Regions from separate parts of the Fervidobacterium sp. 2310opik-2 genome, predicted to be linked through region 1. Evidence: riboswitches for the same ligand, from Rfam matches in the RefSeq annotation. Region 1 holds a riboswitch; the other holds the start of a gene.
The links. Region 1 has a riboswitch for thiamine pyrophosphate ahead of AS161_RS06395 (thiamine ABC transporter substrate-binding protein). Riboswitches for the same ligand answer to the same signal wherever they lie in the genome.

Region 1 (10,630 bases):
AACCGATATAACGTGGCATGGTGTAAATCCGTTCGAACCAGACCTTGGCTATTATTCACACTCCATAGCCTTTATGATTTCTGGTTTTGACCCAATTAAAGGTGTCCAAATAGATAACGATATATACGTTATCCTTAACCAATGGAAAGAACCCTTACAATTTATTTTACCACCTCTGTATGGCAAGAAATGGTACAGGATAGTCGATACATCTTTAGAATATCCATATGATTTTTTGGATAATCCAATTCCAGTTGATGGACATTACATAGCCCAACCACATAGCTCCATCGTAATGATTTCTTATTAAGGAAGGTGAAAATATTGAAAACGCTGATAGCTTTAGTAATAACTATACTTGGCTCGTATTTTAGCAATAAAATAAATAACTTATTACTTTCTCGTTTGGTGGTTGTATGCGCTTTAATTGGAATCGGTTTTTTAATATCTAATCCTGTTCTTGGTTCATTGTTAACTTTAATCCTTCTTTTTTCAAGGGTCATTTACACTCAAGTGAGAAAAGATATAGTTGAAGATTTAAAAATGTACTTGTTCAATAAGGCGATTTTAAAAAGTCAAACGTACCTAATGTTACTTTTTACTGGCGGAATAATTCTTGGTTTTGTATTACCTGCAGTCAAAAATTACAAAATTAGTATATCGATAGTCATATTCGTTTTTGTAATGCTCATATACCTTGTCGAATATTCAAATTGGAAGAGCTTTGAGGATAAAATAAATAGGGCCAGAGAAATATCTGACCATATTGAATCATTAAAACATGCGTTCGAACTTATGATACCATTCAAAGAAATCAACGCAGACGAGATTGTTAAAAATAGATTGGAACTGTGGAAAAACGTCCATCAAAATAAAACAAACACTTAATCAATTAGCATTCAACGATGAATTCAATCTCAACTGTTGCACCTTTTGGGAGACTTTGAACACCAACTGTACTTCTCGCAGGATAATTATTTGTAAATTTACTAAAGAATTTCTCATAACATTCATTGATTTGAGCGAATTCCTCAAGTTTCGTCGTAAATATAGTCGTCTTAACGATGTTCTTTGGAGAGAGGTTAATTTCTGATAGCATATTTTCGACATTCTTAAGAATTTGCTCCGTTGCTTTTTTGATATCGTCTGTTATTAGTTCACCTGTTTCTGGTACAATTGGTAAAATACCTGAGAAAAATATGAGATTTCCACTCTTAACAGCTGAAGAATAAGGTCCAACTGCTTTAGGCCCAGTTAAGAATTTTAATGTTTCCATAAAGTGCGTACCCCCTTTTTAAAATTTAATTCTTTTAAACCTCTAAAAATTCTCTCTTTACCTTTTCTTTGTACAACTTGACACCATCGTGTACATCTCCATCAAAAACTATTTTTCCTTTATCTATGAATATACATCTATCGCAAACTTCCGAAAAAAGATTCAGTTCATGTGTCGCAACAAGAATCCCTTTTCCAATTTCTCGAAGCTTTGAGATAGCACTTAAAACTTCTTTTTTCCCGTTTTTATCTAACATTGCTGTCACTTCATCTAAAAGTAAAAACTCTGGCTCAAGCGCAAGTACTGAAGCTATTGCTAAACGCTGTTTTTGACCACCAGAAAGATAATACGGGTCGTAATCTCTCAATTTTGAAAGTTCAAGTAAATCTAAGACATAATTTGCTCGTCTCTCCATCTCTTCTATGCTTAACCCTATATTTTCCAAACCAAAAATAACATCTTCCCAAACAGTGCTTCCAATAATCTGTGTTTCTGGATTTTGAAAAACATAACCGGTTAATTCTGAAATGTCTTTGTACTTATCTGGAAGAAATATATTACCGCTTGTTGGCTCAAAAAGTCCAGCAAGTAACTTCAACAACGTTGACTTGCCTGAACCATTTGAACCAACAATCATAACAACTTCTCCATTACTAAAAGTTGTTGAGATATCGTTTAATATTACTCTACCGTTCAAAATTACTTGTATATCCTTTAAAATAATCTCCAACTACCACCACGCTCCAATTGTTCAATTTCTTTAAAATTTCACATAATTATGATATCATAAAATAGCGAAACATTCCACTGGTGAAAAATTTCAGCATAATAAAAATTATCAGCATGGGAGGGATGGTATGAAGAGGGAAAATTTAGACATTAAGGAACAAATTAAAGAGTATATCCTTTCAACGATAGGAGTACTATTGACCGCCCTTGGACTTGTTATATTCTTTATTCCTAATAACATCGCAGCAGGTGGGGCAAGTGGTATGGCGATGATACTCCACAGGTTTATACCTGCTATCTCCGTTGGAATATGGATGTATGTTATAAATATCATTTTATTTATCCTCGGTTTTTTACTTGTTGGCAAAGATTTTAGCTTTAAAACTATTTATTCAACATTTGCTTTGAACTTTTTCGTTGATTTATTCGATAGAGTTATAAACATTCCTAAGTACCAAGGTAACGATTTAATGCTTGCAGTATTTTTCGGAAACGTACTTGCTTCTGTTGGTATGGCTATCGCATTTGCAAATAATTCATCAACCGGAGGTACAGACATCTTAGCAAAGATAATCTCAAAGTATTTCCACACACCGTTGGGTACCACTTTGTTGATGGTCGATTTTTCAATAGGTATTCTCGCTGGTATAACCTTCGACGCACGAATAGGTATGTACGCGCTTTTAGCAATAATTATCAATGGAATCACAATTGATTTTGTAATGAAAGGTCTTGAACTTTCAACAACCCTAATGATAATTGGTAACAAAACTGAGGAGATAAAAAAGTACATACTAGAACATATGGAAAGAGGTGCAACCATACTAAAAGCTAAAGGAGCTTACTCAGGAAAAGATATTGATGTACTTTACGTTGCACTCAAAAGAAGAGAATTAGGAGAGGTTTTAAATGTTATAAAGCATATAGACCCTGATGCATTTGTTATAGTAACAGAAGCAAGGTATGTGTTAGGCGAAGGGTTCAGGAAAATAGATAAGGTTATATAAAATTAAAAAAGCTCGGGTTTAACCCGAGCTTTTGTTTTTTATTTTTCAATTTTAATATCAAACGGCTATATTTTAAACTTCTTAACTTCTTCTACTAATTTTTCCGCTATATCATCTAATTTTTCTGCTGTTCTTGCTACTGTACTTATAGCGTCCGCTTGTTGTTTTACCGCCATTGTTACTTCGTTCATCTGTTCCACTACTTCTACCATCGACCTGCTAGCACTATCCATCGCACTGCTCATCTCTTCAGCCGCTGCACTCTGCTCTTGCGCACTCGCCGCTAAGTTCTCCACCATTTGTGACATCTTTAAAATACTATTCAGTATCTGGTCAAATTGCCCTTTCACTAAATTTGATTGCCCAGCCGCTTGGTTCACTATCTCCACAGTTTCCCTCGTTGCTTCACTTGCTTTTACACTTTCATCAAGTATCCCTTTCAATATATTCGCTATATTTTGCGTCGCTTGTTTACTTTCCTCCGCCAATTTCCTTATTTCGTCCGCAACTACCGCAAATCCTCTTCCAGCTTCTCCTGCCCTTGCCGCTTCTATCGCTGCGTTCAACGCAAGTAAATTCGTTTGTTCTGCTATCGAGTTAATTGTATCCACTATCTCTCCTATATTCTTCGCACTATCTGACAATTTTTCAACCGTTTCAAACGTTGTGTTCGCTTTTTCTTTTGTTTGGATGATAACGTCGGCTATGTTTAATATAGCTTTTTGACCTTCGTTTGCAAGTGTTGAAACTCTCTGCGCTTCTTCGCTTAATTTCTGCGAAGCATTTGCAACGTTTTGCGCACTTGCTGCTACTTCCTCTATTCCACTTGTCAATTGTTCTATTGCTGCCGACGCGTTGTTCACATTTGAGCCTACACTATCAACCTGCGCTGTGAGCTCTTCAATTGTTGCACTAACTTCTTCCGAAACTGCCGCAACTTGACTTGCTTCTTGTTTCACTGTACTTGATTCCTCTTGTATTTTCTGCGCCATGCCTCTTAAGGATGTTACCATCGAAGAAAGAACATTTCCAAGTTTACCTATCTCGTCTTTTGTATCCAATGAAAAACTAACAGTTAAATCACCTTGCGCAATTTTTTCAGCAATACTTGAAAGTTCTTTGAGTGGTTTTACAACATATCTTCTTGATATGAGAAACGCGAAAACAATTGAAATTATGATGGCTAACGCGATTATTATAGCAAAAATCAAAGTAAGTTTGTTCACTTCGGACATTAACACCTTTTCGGGAACGATAGTTGCGTAAATCCAGCCATTTGGCAATCTTTTGTAACCTGTTATTCTTGGAACATTATCAAATACATACCTAAATACACCACTTTCTGGACCTGTTTGCCACTTTTTGAAAAATTCTGTGTCTTTTACACTCTTACCTACATAGTTTTTTACACTATGAAGAATAATTGTTCCATTTTCACTAACAACTGCATGCAGATAACCAAGTTCCTTACCTTTTTGGAGAAGCTGGTTAGCCAATTTTGAACAATCAAAGTCAATGGCAACTACACCAACAATTCCTTCATCTGTTTGAACTGTTTTAGCAATGGTTATAACGAGCTGTCCTGTTGACGCATCTTCGTAAGGTTCTGTGATAATAACTTGTCCTGGTTTTGCAACGGCATCTTTGTACCAGGGCCTTGCTGTTGGGTCATAGCCTTCTGGAAGCTCTGATTCTGGAATCAAATACATTCTTTTATCTTTTAAGCCAACGTAAACGAACAAAACATTTGGATAGCTCTTTATAACTTTGTCAAATAGTTTTTTCATCCATTCCTCTTCGTTGAACTCATTTTTATAAACACCTGTTACATTACTTTCTCTCGAAAGTAGTTCAACAAGCTGGACGTGACCCTGAATGAAATTCCAAAACTCACCCGCACTGTTTTCCGCAAGTGCTTGCAAATTTTGTTCAGTCTTTTCAATTGTTTTGCTTCTTAAAGTAATAACACCAAACACACCGATAAATACCATAGCGATACTAAGAATCACTACAATAACAAAAATCTTCCAAAAAATAGATAAGTTTTTCATAAAGTTTCCTCCTTTCTTTAGATTAAGAATATTACATTATCAATGTCTATCACAAAAATATTAACAACGGAAAAACTGTGATAAATAAGCTTTTATAAATGGTTAAATTTATAACCAAAAACTGAACACTTACAATTATATCATAACTTTTGTTTAATCAATGAATTTTTCTATTTCCATTTTTTAGATATACACCCAAAAGAATAATAAAACACCTTTTAAAATCTTAAAGCTCTTTCTATTGAGTTTATGTTTTATTTTTTTAGCTCATACTATTTTTGACATCGATATACTAAAAATGGTTTAATATATTATATGGCTAATCTGAAAGGTGATTCATTTATATTGTTTTATTGATTCACTTATAAAATAAGGAGGTGTGGTGCTTATGGTTTACATTCTTGGTGCAAAAAGGACAGCGATAGGTACTTATGGTGGTTCATTAAAAGATATTCCTGCAACACAACTTGGAACTATAGCAGCGAAAGCTGCTTTGAATCAGGCAAATGTTTCTCCTGAAGAAGTGGATGAAACAATAGTGGGTTGTATTTTGACTGCAGGCCAAGGCATGGGACCAGGTAGGCAGGTTTCAATTTATACAGGTGTACCAGCTGAAAAACCCGGTTACACTGTTAATATGCTATGTGGTAGTGGCATGAAAGCAGTTATGATAGGTGCAACGGATATCGAGCTTGGTGAAGCAGATGTTGTTTTAGCTGGCGGTATAGAAAGTATGTCACAAGCTCCTTTCTTACTGAGCTACAAATCAAGGTTTGGATTAAAATTTGGTACACAAGAATTACAAGACCATATGATTTTAGATGGTTTAACCGATGTATTTAACAAAGTCCATATGGGATTAACCGCCGAAAAGCTGGCAGAGGAATTTGGGATTTCAAGACAAGAGCAGGATGAGTTTGCATATAACAGCCAAATGAAAGCAAAAGCAGCTATAGAAAACGGAAAATTTAAAGATGAGATTGTGCCAGTTGAGATACCAGATAAAAAAGGCGTAAAAATTTTCGATACAGACGAACACCCAAGATTCGATACTACTTTGGAATCACTTGCGAAATTAAAACCTGCGTTCAAACCTGATGGCACTATTACAGCTGGAAATGCGAGTGGTATTAACGATGGTGGAAGTGCTCTCGTACTTGCCAGTGAAAGATATGTTGAAAAGAAAGGTGTAAAACCACTTGGAAGAATAGTTGCTTGGGCACAAGCTGGTGTTGACCCAATGAGAATGGGAATAGGCCCAGTGCCAGCAACTGAAAAGGTTCTTAAAAAAGCTGGTCTTTCATTCCAAGATATCGAACTTATAGAACTTAATGAAGCATTCGCCGCGCAGAGTTTGGCAGTAATAAAAGGTTGGGAAAAATTGTTTGGAGTTTCGAAAGAATGGATTTTGGAAAGAACAAATGTTAACGGCGGTGGTATAGCATTAGGTCATCCAATCGGTGCAAGTGGAAATAGAATAATTGTTACACTGCTTTACGAAATGAAGAAGAGACATCTAAAATACGGTCTTGCAACGTTGTGTATCGGTGGAGGAATGGGCACAGCGGTTATAGTTGAAAATATCGAGTAAATTTTTAAATGAAGGGGGAAAGATTTATGAGACTAGCAGGAAAAGTTTGTATAATCACGGGAGCAGGTAGTGGTATAGGTCGTACAGCGGCAGAATTATTCGCTAAGGAAGGTGCAATTGTAATAGCTTGCGATGTTGGTGAAGCAACTTACGATAACCCAAATATCCATTTTTATAAACTCGATGTCACCGATAGAGCACGGATAGCTGAAGTCGTAAAAGATGTTATAGAAAAATTTGGAAAGATTGATGTACTCATCAACAATGCAGGTATAACAAGAGACGCGCTCATTCAAAATATGACAGAAGAAGATTGGGATAAGGTAATTAACGTAAACTTGAAAGGTGTATTCAATATGACGCAAGCCGTTGTACCATACATGTTGGAAGCTGGAAAGGGAAGTATTATCAATACTTCGTCAGTTGTCGGTGTATATGGAAACATAGGACAAACAAATTATTCGGCAACAAAAGCCGGTGTAATAGGTATGACAAAGACATGGGCAAAAGAATTCGCAAGAAAAGGTGCACAAATTAGAGTTAACGCGGTCGCTCCAGGTTTTATCAAAACACCGATGACAGAAAAAGTTCCTGAAAAAATATTAACAGCTATGGCAGAAAAAGCTGCTCTGAAAAGACTTGGTGAACCAATAGAAGTCGCTTACGTTTATTTGTTCCTTGCTTCTGATGAATCGTCATTTGTAACGGGACAAGTAATTGGCGTTGATGGTGGGTTGATAATTTAGCAAAAATTTAAAATTAAAAAGCGGTGGTTTTTAAAGTTAACCACCGCTTTTTATTTAAATTATTTCCAACTTCCAACATAACTTGTTAAAACTCGTTTTACATAAGTATCCAAGAGCTTTTTGAGCTTTTCGTTGAATTCTTTTTCTATAGATTTGTTGAGAATTATATATCCAACATCAATTTTGTATATTAAATCTTTATAAACACTAAATCCATAAACTCTTGAAAAGTACAGTGCATTAATGTAATCAAAAAAAGCTGCATCGATTTTTTTAGTCAGCAAATTTGCAAGTATTTCTTCATTTGAGACAAAAATTTTGTATTTAACCTTTTTGCCCTCTTTCAGCCAATCCTGGATTACTTTTTGACCAGTTGCACTTTCTTTAACAGCAAATGTTATCTTTTCAACATCGCCATTCCATTGCAACCCATTTCTTAAAACAATAGCGAGTCCAGATTGAATATACGGAATGGAAAAAGAAAATGTTTTTTTGCGTTCTTCGGTCATATGTATTCCACCAGCCACGATATCCAAATTAAGAACATTCAAAATCTCAGGTTTTAAAGCGGTAAATGGGAGAATGTATATTTCAAGCTGATAATCCATATCGGAGACAACCTTTTTAAGAATATCGTAATCTATACCACCAAACTTTTCACCTTTCCAAAACGCGTAAGGTGAGCCTAGCAAAAATCCCACCTTTAAAAATTGAGAAAAAGTACTAAGAAATGTTAATAATATAACAATTATAACGATTAACTTTCTCAAATTTTAATCCTCCTTTCGATTTTTATAATCCTATTATTTTAGACCTTACCTATCTAAAGTTTGTTCATCATTTTATAAAACTAAATAAAAATGGGCTGCGATATTCAAAAGGCAGCCCATTAATTATGATTACCTAAACTTATTCATCTTCTAGCCAATCACAGCCTTTTCCCATTTTTTGAGTACTTCATCTATCCTGTCGTTGACATCTGGCTTGACTTTGAGAATTTTCTTAAATGTTGGTACATATTTGAAAACTTCGGGAAGCTCGACATTTATAACCGGCATCATCCATTGATTAAGAGGCACTTCTTTTTGAAAATCTGGTGTTAGTATAAACTCTAAAAATGTCCTTGCAAGTGCGAGATTCTTTGCACCCTTTACAATTGAGGCATACTCTTCAAGCACGTATGCTCCTTCTTCGAATATAACGGGCATATACTTTATTGAACCGTACTTGTACATGCTGTAAGCACCATCTGTGGCATAGCTTACTATTATATCTGCTTCCCCTGTTTCAATCATCTTAAACGCTGCACTCCAACCACTTGTAAACATTAAAACATTATTTTTTAATTGTTTCCAATATTCCATAGCATCATCTTCGCCGAATGCAGCGATAGTCCACATAAGAAAAGTTAAGCCAGTACTTGATGTTCTTGGATCGATAAGTACTATCTTACCTTTATATTCAGGCTTGAGTAAATCTTTAAAGGAACGTGGTGGGTTTTTAATCTTTTCTACGTTGTAAATCATGGCAAGTGCACCGTAATCGTAAACAGTACCATAATCTGTAACTAAAGACTTATAAACAATATTTTTTGAGTTAACTGGTCTATATTTCTCAAGAACACCTTCCTTAATGGCCTTTTGTAACTGTTGAGGATTTAAGCCTATCACTACATCAGCTTTAGGTGAATTTTTTTCGGCGATAATTCTTGCTAAGACATCTCCCATCGAACCAAAACTTATCATTTTAACTTTGCATTTGTAGACCTTTTCGAACTTCGGCGCTATAACTTTTCCTATACCTCCAGCAAAGCTATCGGACGTGTAAATAACAAGCTCTGCAGCAATAATCACTAAAGAAACAACTAAAAGTAGAGAAATAACCAAGAACTTTTTCATCCTCCCACCTCCAAAAATAAATCGTCCCTCCGCATTTTTTCGGAGGGACGATTTTTAATTGCTTATTCCAGAACTCAAATTTTTGAGTCACCTGGTCCCTCCGCCGGTATTACCCGGATCAGGTTCGAAGGGTCGAAGGATTGACTCCTTCCTCTCAGCCCCGCATTTTGGAGCTCCCCTCCAGGCATTATTAAATTCAATCCTATTATAACCCTTTGTTAGACTGTGTCAAGTATTAAATTGTATCTTTAAAAGATTCTTTTATAAAATTTCCCACTTTAATATTCCTTCTTCCCAAATAAACTTTACAGTTTGGCCTTCTTTTACTTTTTCATCAATTATGAGTTCTGCAAGCTTAAATTCTACAGTATTCTCAAATAATCTTCTCAAAGGCCTTGCTCCCATTGACGGAACGTACCCCTCAGTTGCAAGGTATTCTCTCATACTCTCATCAAGAACAACCTTTATATCTTTATCTGAATCGATGAGTCTTTCGTTTAATTCCTTTGTGTATATTTCGATTATCTCCTTGATGTGTTCTTTCTTAAGAGGCTTAAAGACTACAGCCGCATCTATTCTGTTTATAAGCTCTGGGCGGAAGTATTTCCTCATTTCTTCTTCTATATGTCTTGGTATCAAGTCTTCGAAACCCTCTTCAATGTCTTGCATTATAACATCTGAACCAATGTTACTTGTCATTATGATTATGGTATTCCTAAAGTCAACTGTCGTCCCTTTACCATCTGTAAGTCTTCCATCATCAAATAACTGTAAGAGTACATTGAACACTTCTGGGTGCGCCTTTTCAATTTCGTCAAAGAGCACTACACTGTAAGGTCTTCTTCTAACTTGCTCTGTTAATTGACCACCTTCTTCATAACCAACGTATCCCGGAGGTGCACCTATAAGTCTGGCTACTGAATGCTTTTCCATATATTCGCTCATATCGATTCTTATAAGCGCTTTTTCACTACCAAATAGTACATCCGCTAATCTCTTAGCAAGCTCTGTCTTACCAACTCCGGTTGGTCCGAGGAACAAGAACACACCAAGTGGTCTTTTTGGATTTCTAATACCTGCACGGGACATTTTGATTGCATTCGAAACAATCTTCACTGCTTCTTCTTGGTCAACAAACTTTTCATGTATTATCTTTTCAAGGTTCTTTATCTTTTCCTTTTCATCACCCATTATTTTACCGACGGGGATACCCGTCCATCTTTCAATAACACTTGCGATATCTTCTTCAACTATTTCTTTCTTTCCATCAATTTTTGCCCTTGCCGCAGCTTCGTCTACAAGATCAACTGCTTTGTCTGGCAAAAATCTGTC
Region 2 (10,630 bases), on a different contig from region 1:
TACAAAGAGCATTTTGCGCTTGTTAAGCGATGGCAAGGTGTGCCACTTGTAAGGATTCACTCTGAATGTGTGACTGGCGATTGCTTATCTTCTCTAAGGTGTGATTGCGGCTCGCAACTTGGTAAAGCTTTGAAGATGATAGAAAAAGATGGAGGAGTGCTTATTTACCTTAGGCAGGAAGGGAGGGATATAGGTTTAAGCGCAAAAATAAGTGCTTATGAACTTCAAGATAAAGGGTTGGATACGTACGAGGCGAATGTAAAACTGGGGTTTAAACCTGACCAGCGCGATTATGCAGCGGCAAGTCAGATATTAAAAGCACTTGGCATTGATAAAGTAAGGCTTTTAACGAATAATCCAAACAAGGTTAAGGCTTTAGAAAGTTATGGGATAAGCGTCGTTGAACGTGTGAGCCTTTATGGGAAAGTAACGAAATTCAATGTGAGTTATCTAAAGACTAAGGTAGAAAAATTTGGTCATTTGATAGAGATTGAAGGGTCAAAGGAGGTCAATTTATGAGCAACGGTTACAAAAATTACAAAGTAATTGAAGGCGGTTTTTCAGGAGAAGGTTTGCGTTTTGGGATAGTTTTGTCAAGGTTTAATAGTACCGTTACTGAAAGGCTTCTTGAGGGTGCTGTAGATTGTTTGACAAGGCATGGTGTGAGATACGAAGACATCGAAGTTGTTAGAGTGCCGGGAAGTATGGAAGTTGCGTATGCACTTAATTTGATGACAAAGCAGGAGGAACGATACGATGGGATAATTGTATTAGCTGCTGTTATCCAAGGTGAGACTTACCATTTCAATATTGTCGCTAATGAAATAGGAAAGGTTGTTGCTCAATTTAATATGACTTCGAAGATTCCTATCACTTTTGGCGTGTTGACAACGGATACTGTAGAACAAGCTTTGAATAGAGCTGGAATAAAGAGTGGTAACAAAGGGTTTGAAGCAGCTATGGCTGCGTTGGAGATGGTGAATTTGAAAAAGGCTTTTAATGGTTGATAAAAATTAAAGGCTTCGGTCTTTTTCCGAAGCCTTTAATTTTTGCTATTCTGAAATGCCAACGATTATTTTTATTTTCTGTATTACTTCTTGAGGATTTCTTCCGAATACTCTTATCATCGCTTCTTTTCCATACCAACCTTCATCGTAAATGATATCTGGGAGTTCACCTGTCTTTTCTATGGCGTATTTTATCATCCATTGCATGGAACTCCCATCGCTGTTTTTAATCTCTTCAGGTTCCAAGTTTCTATCGTATTTAAATACTTTCAACCCTTTTTTCATTGCGTTTTCTATGTACTTTTCTTCGTATCTTACATTACTTACGCATCTTATGTAAGGTTTGAATGACTTTGCCGTTATAGCCATTCTTGCTGTGTGCGATTTGTCATTAAAAGACGGGTCTGAGACAAAGCACGCTTTTCCTTCCTTTAGTCTTATTCTCCCTGGAAATTTAGCTACTTCTTCTTCACGTTGTGACCATGGGAGTGCGTAAGAAATATTTTGACCAACTTCTGGAATAGTTAAGTGGCCTATCTTTTCTATTTCTTCCTTCACGATTCTTAGGCTTTCTAATGCGTCGTATTTCATCCACTCACGGGCGAGTTTTTCACTTTGCACTTGCTGTATTTCCGTACTTCTTTCTAGAATTTTGCTCATTACAATCATCGCAGATTGAATAGCCTCTTCCACGGGGTAATCCATAGATAGAAATCCTGTGAAAATGCTTGTGAAAGCACATCCAGTTCCGTGGAATGATGAACCTTTAGGTCCTTTAATTCTTTTTGTCTTCATCTCTTTGTCATTATAGTAAACGCTAATGTATTCTCCTTCGGTATGGCCGTACGTTACAATAAATTTTTCTGAAGGTTTAACATCTAACTCTTGCGCTTCTTTGTTGTTTAAAACAATGTAATCGGCGTAATCAAAATTTTCTTTAACGATTTCTCTTTGCTCAAATTCGTACCCAGAACTTGCTTTGAGAACAATGTTCCAAACAATTTTCGCATCAGGATATTTTTCTCGAATGAATTTGACCATTTCAGGAGATATGAGACCTATTTTTACGTAATCAGGCTCGGGAAGGACTGTTAACTCCGAATCTATTTCTTCCCATTTTCTGAATTTTGCGAGAAAAACTTTTTCACTATTTTGAACTGTATACGCGCTGACAACTCCGATTGCGCTTATTCCAAGTAAAGATAACGATTTTATATCCTGTAAAATCCCGGCTCCTGCTGATGGATCAAACCCGGATACAACAAGTACGGTATTTGACATGTTTAGACCGCCTCCCAAAACTCTAAAAGCTTACTCAATTCATTTGGACAATCGTTTGATGGTTCGATTAACAAATCTATATCTAATTCTTTAGTTTGGATCATAAATTCGAGTATTTTTTTGAATTGTAAAGAATCCCCCCACGGCGCATGGTGACATTTGTTGTATGTTTCAATATCAGCGTAATAAAGATGGTATTCTTTGGTGTATTCAATTGTTTGATTAAGAAAGTCTATAGTGTCGAACATGTAATGTTCCGCGTCTATGAGTAAATGGCCGATATCTATACATAGCTTAGTGTTGGTTTCCTTCGCGAGCCATACATAATCTTGTGGATTATGGAAATAATCATTTAAATATACATTTTCAATTCTAGTTTCTATAATTCGATTTAAATTTACGATATGGTTTATCGCTTGATTTACTATCTTTTCCTTTTTCCAATTATCCTTCTGCTTTGCGTTTGGAAAGTGGATTACTATATATTCTGCGCCTATGTTTTTTGCAAATTTACCACAAAATACGTTCGTTATGTATGTGTCTATTCTCAAATCTTCTAAGAGGTGCGTTGGGAATGGATGCGTTTCTTTGTATTTGTATATAAACGGTGCATGTATTCCAAATGTCGCGTTTCGTTTTTTTAGGAAGTTTAAGACTGTCTCAACATCTTGTTGCTTAAAAAATGTGAGTTCGTAATGTGATGATACCGGTAAAGTTTCTATTTTTTCGATATTTGCCCTTATCATGCTTGTTGATATGCCTTTTCGCATTTTTTATCCCCTTTTGATTTTATTTATTTTGCGTATTCGTTAGCTATTTTTATTGCGCAAAAAGGACCACACATCGAACAGCCTTTTTCTTCGTATGGTCTTTTCTTTAAGTAATCTTTAGCTTTTTCAGAGTGGATAGCCAATTCGAACATCTTCTCCCAATCAAATTTACTCCTTGCTATGGCCATTTGTTTTTCGAGTTCTAAGGCTTTTTTGTTTCCACGAGCCACATCGGCTATCGTTGCTGCTATTTTTGAAGCTATAACACCTTCTTTGACATCTTCAACAGTTGGAAGTGAAACATGCTCAGATGGTGTTACATAACACAGGAAATCGGCACCATAGTAAGCTGCCAAAGCTCCTCCAATAGCGCTAACTATATGGTCGTATCCAACACCTCTATCTGTGGGGAGGGGACCTAATAAAAATATTGGAGCACCTTTTCCCACTTTTTTCATCAATTTCACGTTCATCTCTATATCATTGAGTGGTACGTGTCCAGGACCCTCTAACATGACTTGTACGCCTTTTTCCCAAGCTCTTTCAACCAATTCGCGCATAACGAACAATTCTTCCAATTGTTGATGGTCAGTGGCATCAAGAATAGCGCCGGGTCTCATGCCATCACCTAAGCTAAGCGTTACGTCGTATTCTCTAGCTATATCTAATATCTCGTCGAAATACTCATAGAAAGGATTTTCTTTGTTATTTTTTATCATCCAGCCTGTGACAATCGCTCCCCCGCGACTAACTATTTTTAGTATTCTTTGGTTGTTTTTAACCTTTTCAAGCACGTTTTTCGTTATTCCAACGTGAATGGTCATGAAGTCTATACCATCTTCTGCGTGCGATTTAACCATATCTATGAAATCTTTCTCTGAGAAATCTACAACGTTTTTTCCAGATTTGTACGAAAGAACAGCGGAATCGTAAATTGGTACTGAACCAACCGGCACAGGGCTCATTTCGACTAAAATTCTTCTCATTTCCTTTAAATCTCCCCACGTGGAGAGTACCATGACGGAATCCGCACCAGAGTCTATAGCTACTTTTAACTTTTCGATTTCTTCTTCAAGTGAACTATAGCCAAGTGATGTTCCAATGTTTGCGTTAACTTTTACAGAAAATCCTTCACCGACAACCATTGGTCTTGATATTTTGTGGATTTTGTTTTTTGGTATAACGGCTTTCCCAAGTGCCAGTTTTTCAATTATTTCTTTGACATCTACCACTTCGTATTGTGCACAGGTTGTCATTTCTGGAGATATTTGAGAGTTTCTTGCCATTTCAAGTTGTGTCATGCTTTCACCAGCTTTTTGTTTTCTGATGTTTCTATCCTTTTTATTTCTTCTTCGATCAATTCAGCAGCGCGAAGACCAGACATTATCATTCCACCGAAAATTGGCCCCATTCTTGGTCCACCACCGACACTTACCGCCGCCATGCCCATGACGTAAAGACCGGGGTAAATTTCTTTTGTGTTTTCAACGACGAATTTTTCACCATTCTCAGCGTCCATTGGAAATTCGTATTCAACAACTCCGCATGAGCAAAGGTTTTCCGAAGAACCTTTTACAGAATTAATTATTCCTCTTTTGGAGAGTAATCTGACGAGATTTGCTGGATGTCCCGTGCCGTCAACTGTGAATTTAGCTACAACCGTTATAGGGTCGACGTGTAATTTTTCCTTTATAGTTGGCATCCAGTTTATGACAACACCGGATATTCTTTCATTGTACATAACAAGGTCTTCAACGAATACGTTATTGAATATATACGCACCATTTTTCGTTGCGTTGTAAAGCATTGCGGAAGCAAAGTGCACGGCATCAACAACGATGAACTCATCTTCCTTTTTGTACTTAATATGATGTTCCTTCAAATACCATTCGAGTTCACTTTCCAAAACTAGTTCATTGAACATCATTCCACCGCCCCAAATACCTCCGCCAGGTTCGTTTTTCGCCTCAAAAATCGCTACTTTTCTACCATTTTTGGCAAGTTCTGTGGCAAGAGCAAGGGCGCTTGGCCCACATCCAGCTATAGCTACATCTACATTCAGCACATCGTTTAGTTTTTGGAAGTAATGCTTTACGATAAGTTGGGAAATCTTTAAGTCTTTCATACTCATCTCCTCTCTGTTTTGAAGTTTTTTACAATAAAAAATCCCTCCGAATTTTCTTCGGAGGGATTTTTGTTTTGATATTTCATTTTGCTTATTTAACTTTTTTACAATAATTACCACTCCCAATCCCTCCGCCGGTATTACCCGGATCAGGTTCGTAGGGTCGAGGGATTGCCTCCCTCCTCTCAGCCCCGCAGTATGGAGCTCCCCTTGGGAGAATATTCACTTTTTCTAATTTGATTTTATCTTACCTATATCTGTATGTCAATTGCCGATTTTTGGTGAATTTGTTTGATTATTTGTATTTTGATAGCTCAGAATCGATTCAATCATCCCAAAGCGCCTAATTTTCTTCCGCCGATTATATGGAAGTGTATGTGGTGAACTTCTTGACCAGCGTCTTTGCCATTGTTTTGGACGATTCTATAGCTTTCGAGGTTTTGGTCTTTTGTTACTTTTTTTATCACTTCAAATAGTTTCCACATGTTTTTAGAATCTTCTTCGGAAAGGTCGTTTATTGTCGCAATGTGTTTTTTGTATATCGCAAGCAGATGAACAGGAGCGACTGGGCGAATGTCTTTGATAACGATAAAGTCATTGTCTTCGTATACTTTTTCAGAAGGTATTTGCCCATCGATTATTTTGCAAAATACACAATCATTCATCATTTTCACCCCCACAATCTGAAAGATTTCATTTTTTAATTTTGTTTATTGTTTTTATCTTACTTTCAAGGTTGTAATATTTTCCATTGCCTACGTTGAGCGCGTTTGCACTTGTATTGAATAAGTAGATTATTGAATAATCATCAATATCAATTTGGTTTAATTCAGAATTTTTTGATTTAACTAATCCACCTTTTAGAATTTTCAGCGATGAAATTTTCGAATTAACTATGTTCAGCTCAGAAAGATCCGAGATTTCAGAGTTGTCTATTTGAGAGTCGTACATGATTACTTTGGAAAGTAGAGAAGTCACGAAGGTGTTTACTACAGAGTTGTTTATATATACTTTTCCGCAATTTTGGATGTTTAGGTTTTCTATCTTTGAATTTATTATATACACAGCGTAAGCGCCATTTATTGTTACATTTTGAAGTTCAGAATTTCTTATGACAACGAAGTTTGGTAGTACTAAATTGGCATTGTTAGCCTTCGCGTTATCAAGAAAGATTAAAGCCCCTATATCGGAGTTTACATTTGTAGTGGACGCATTCCCATTTAGGTAAAGTATGCCACTTTGAGTTACGCTTAATCTTCCGCTTTCGAGAATAGTTATTGGACCTGTTGATATGAATGAACCTTTGATGTTAAGCTCAGAGTTGAGCGCGTTTATTATAACCACACCTTCTTCAAGTATGAGTCCACTTTGTTCGTTTAGAAGAACTTTGCTCAGTAGTCTGTAAGGTGATTTTGAAGAGAGTAGGAATTTTTTTCCAGATATGTTTGTTATTGGGACTTGGGAATCTAGTATGTCTAGTTTTTCAAGTAGTGGAGGGATGAATATAACATCGGAAATATTACCGAATTCATCTTCAAATATTGCGATTTGAGGATTTTCAGACAAAGTTACCTCAGTACTTTTCCCTGAGTTTTCCAATGAACGGTTGGTTGGATTAATTACTAACGCTGATTTGGTGAATGTATAAGCGTACAAAGATTGGGTAACTTCAATAGATTCTTTGTCTGGTTGTGTCTTAACTTCCACGGTGTATGTCTTGTTGTCTATTGTAATTTTTCTTTCACCATCTTTAAGGAGCATTCCATCTAAAAAGGTGTACGGATAATTTTTTCCGTCGACTTTTATAGTCTTATTTAACTCTATTTTTTTAATTCCCAATTTTGATGGTATCGATAGAGAAGCCTCGGCGGCGTACACCACCGAGGATGCAAAGAATGTGAATATTGTTAATATTAGAAGCTTATAAACAAAAGATTTTCTAAATGTTTCCATGTTTAGTCTTTTAATAGTCATGTTTTTATTTTCTTTCCCCTCTCAGTACTGCGCTACACCTTGGACAGGTTTCTGGGTGATTTTCATCTTTTCCTGTATCTGGATGGTATTTCCAACATCTTTGACATTTTTGACCTTCCGCGTGTTCAACTAATACAGTCACAAGCTGTCCGTTTATACCATCTGATAGTTCATTTAATATAGAGACTTTTGATACGATAAAGAAGTCTTCCAGCATATCGGCATATTTTTCAAGCAATTGACTAATTTCACTGTTTTTAGGTTCAATTTTAACGTGTGCGTCAAGTGAGTGACCGATTACATCAGAAGAACGTGCATTTTCGAGTGCTTTTAGAACGTCGTCTCTAACAAGCAGCAGTTGTTGGAATTCTTCGAGTAAGTTTTCATTGATAAATTCTTTTCTCACTTCTGGCCAATTTTCAAGGTGTACGCTTTCATATTTTTTCAACGGACTTTCTTGGTAAGCTTCTTCTGCTGTAAATGGCATAATTGGCGCAAGGATTTTGATAAGTGCTTCGAGTATGTAGTAAAGTACTGTTTGTGCAGACCTTCTGTAAATTGAGTCTTTGGCTTCAACGTAAAGTCTGTCTTTAAGTATGTCAAGGTATATGGAGCTTAATTCTGTAGTACAGTATTTTACTGTTGCGTTGTAAACTTTTGAGTATTCAAATTCTTCGTAATATTGAGTTACTTGTTCAATGTATTTCTGTAATCTTCCAAGTGCCCATTTGTCAAGTGGGAGTAGTTTTTCGTATGGTAAGATATCATTTTCTGTGAAGTCGTAAAGGTTGCTAAGTAAGTATCTGAGCGTGTTTCTAAGTTTTCTATATACTTCAACTTGTTGCTCTATTATATTCTTTCCAACCCTTATGTTATCAAAGAAGTCGGTGCTTGCCACCCATAGTCTTAGTATGTCCGCACCGTATTTATTTACAATTTCCATTGGGTCGATTACGTTTCCAAGTGATTTACTCATTTTTCTGCCTTGTTCGTCTTTGATAAATCCGTGCGTAACAACTGTTTTGAATGGCGCATTTCCTGTCTTTGCTGTTGCGAGGAATATTGAGCTTTGGAACCATCCTCTGTGTTGGTCATCGCCTTCCAAGTACAAGTCAACGGGGAATTTCTCACCCTTTGACCTTATAACCGCTTCCCAAGAACAACCTGAATCAATCCAAACGTCTAATGTGTCGTAAGTCTTTTCAAATTCTTTGCTTCCGCACTTTGGGCAGGAGAAATCAGATGGCATAAGTTCTTTTATGTCAAGTTCGAACCAAGCATCTGTACCTTTTTCTTTGACTATATTCGCAAAGTGTTCTATAACTTTTGGATCGAGTGTAACTTCGTCGCATGACTTACATTTTACTGCGGGGATTGGTACACCCCAAACTCTTTGTCTTGATATAGTCCAGTCAGGTCTTTCTTGGACCATCGCGGTGATTCTATTTTCTCCCCATGCTGGGAACCATTTTACTTTCTTTATTTGTTCAAGAACCTTTCCCCTTAAGTTGTTTTTATTGACAGAGATAAACCATTGAGGTGTTGCACGGAACATAACGGGACCTTTACAGCGCCAGCAGTGTGGATAACTGTGGCTGATTTTTCCAAATTTTATCAATGCCCCTGCTTTTTCTAAATCTTCGACTACTACTTTGTTTGCGTCCCATATTTTCAATCCTTCGTACTTTCCAGCTTCTTTTGTGAATTTTCCTTCGTCATCAACTGGCGATAAGATTGGGAGGTTGTATTTTAAACCAGTCTGATAGTCTTCTTCACCATGACCAGGTGCTGTATGGACACAACCAGTACCATCTTCAAGAGTAACGTAATCGGCGAGTACGATAACGGAAGTTCTGTCGTACAAAGGATGTTTTGTTAATTTGCCTTCTAGGGTCTTTCCTAAGAATTTTTCGGTTACTTGGAATTCGATACCTGTTTCTGAAGCGAATTTTTGCAATAGACCATCGGCGACAATCCAGTATTCGTTTCCGACTTTGATTTTCAAATATTCGTATTCTGGATGGAGCGCTATTGCAACGTTTGCAGGGATTGTCCAAGGTGTTGTTGTCCAGATGACAACGTATGTATCTGGTTGATCAATCATTTGGAATTTTACGTATATTGATGGGGATTCGTGGTCGTGGTATTCGATTTCTGCTTCCGCAAGTGCAGTTCTACAAGTTGGACACCAGTAAACTGGTTTGTTGCCACGATAGACGTTCCCATTTTCAACCAATGTTTTGAATACGTCTAATATGTGGTACTCGTATTCTGGTGTGAGTGTTATGTATGGATGCTCCCAATCGCCTTTCACGCCAAGTCTTTTAAATTCTTCTCTTTGGATATCCACGTATTTTAAAGCGAATTCTTTACAAAGCTTTCTTATTTCAACTGGTGATTTTTTCTTTGCTTCTTCGCCAAGGGTTGTTGTGACTCTGTGCTCAATTGGAAGACCGTGTGTATCCCACCCAGGTACGTATGGGACTCTGTAACCGCGCATTGTTTTGTATCTTGTTACGAAATCTTTTAAAATCTTGTTCATTGCGGTACCAAGATGGATATCTCCATTTGCGTAAGGAGGTCCATCATGGAGCAAATACGTTGGAGCACCTTCACGGGTCTCAAGTGTTTTTTTGTAAATTTCTTTCTCTTCCCAGTATTTTAGCATGTTCGGTTCTTTTTGGACTAAATTTGCTTTCATTTGGAAGTTGGTCTGTGGCAAGTTTAACGTTTCTTTGTAATCCAATTCAAACACCTCCTGATTTTGCTTAGAATTTATATATAATTATTATATTTGTATATATAAAGACAAAAAGGGGTGAGTGCCCACCCCTTTTTGTCTGGTGTGGGCACTATATCACATGTTAATTAAACGGCTTATTATTTCTTTTAATTCTGTCAAGTCAGAAGATTTAACAACGTAAGCATCAGCGGCCCAAGAAGCCATATCACTTTTGTAATGCGAATAAGCGGTTAACAATACTAATTTAACATCACGCTTTATTTCTCTTAATTTTCCGGCAAGTTCAAGACCGTTCATTCCAGGCATTTCTATATCAATCGTTACAAGATCGTATGTTTTTTCTGTGAATTTTCTTAGGGCTTCTTCTCCATTTGCCGCTTCATCTACGTCATAGCCAGCATCGGTAAGTTCTTCCGTAACCAATAGTCTCATGTTTGGTTCGTCTTCCACGACAAGAATTCTTTTGGGCATATATCCTACCCCCTTTCTTGGGGATATTATACCACAATACTGATGGTTTTTTCAATAATTTTAATTTTACTTGTACATTACCATCGTGGATGTGGATTTTACAGTTATTTTTCCACTAACTTGATACAATACTTTTGTACCTGCGTTTTGTTGGTCGACTACCACGTTCCATGTGCCTTCTGGTAATGTGAAATCTTGGTCTTTTGTATCACCGTTGTATATGACGAGTATCTCTTTCCAGCTATCGTTTTCATCTTTG

Region 2: another riboswitch for thiamine pyrophosphate. It lies ahead of AS161_RS08165 (sulfide-dependent adenosine diphosphate thiazole synthase); the one in region 1 lies ahead of AS161_RS06395 (thiamine ABC transporter substrate-binding protein).

What each region holds. Positions count from the first base shown of each region.
Region 1 covers NZ_LNGG01000012.1:187,344-197,973, forward strand. The annotation lists gene glgX (glycogen debranching protein GlgX) at 1-310, shown strand, start outside; gene AS161_RS06355 (hypothetical protein) at 325-888, shown strand; gene AS161_RS06360 (Rid family detoxifying hydrolase) at 893-1,276, opposite strand; gene AS161_RS06365 (ABC transporter ATP-binding protein) at 1,311-2,006, opposite strand; gene AS161_RS06370 (YitT family protein) at 2,134-3,012, shown strand; gene AS161_RS06375 (methyl-accepting chemotaxis protein) at 3,078-5,063, opposite strand; gene AS161_RS06380 (acetyl-CoA C-acetyltransferase) at 5,452-6,654, shown strand; gene AS161_RS06385 (beta-ketoacyl-ACP reductase) at 6,681-7,400, shown strand; gene AS161_RS06390 (transporter substrate-binding domain-containing protein) at 7,460-8,170, opposite strand; gene AS161_RS06395 (thiamine ABC transporter substrate-binding protein) at 8,321-9,298, opposite strand; TPP riboswitch at 9,377-9,488, opposite strand; gene AS161_RS06400 (ATP-dependent Clp protease ATP-binding subunit) at 9,560-10,630, opposite strand, start outside.
Region 2 covers NZ_LNGG01000026.1:38,883-49,512, reverse strand. The annotation lists gene AS161_RS08190 (bifunctional 3,4-dihydroxy-2-butanone-4-phosphate synthase/GTP cyclohydrolase II) at 1-519, shown strand, start outside; gene ribH (6,7-dimethyl-8-ribityllumazine synthase) at 516-1,007, shown strand; gene AS161_RS08180 (thiamine-phosphate synthase family protein) at 1,053-2,288, opposite strand; gene AS161_RS08175 (sugar phosphate isomerase/epimerase) at 2,291-3,058, opposite strand; gene thiC (phosphomethylpyrimidine synthase ThiC) at 3,082-4,359, opposite strand; gene AS161_RS08165 (sulfide-dependent adenosine diphosphate thiazole synthase) at 4,356-5,183, opposite strand; TPP riboswitch at 5,292-5,404, opposite strand; gene AS161_RS08160 (histidine triad nucleotide-binding protein) at 5,513-5,848, opposite strand; gene AS161_RS08155 (hypothetical protein) at 5,877-7,157, opposite strand; gene ileS (isoleucine--tRNA ligase) at 7,162-9,903, opposite strand; gene AS161_RS08145 (response regulator) at 10,015-10,371, opposite strand; gene pulA (type I pullulanase) at 10,438-10,630, opposite strand, start outside.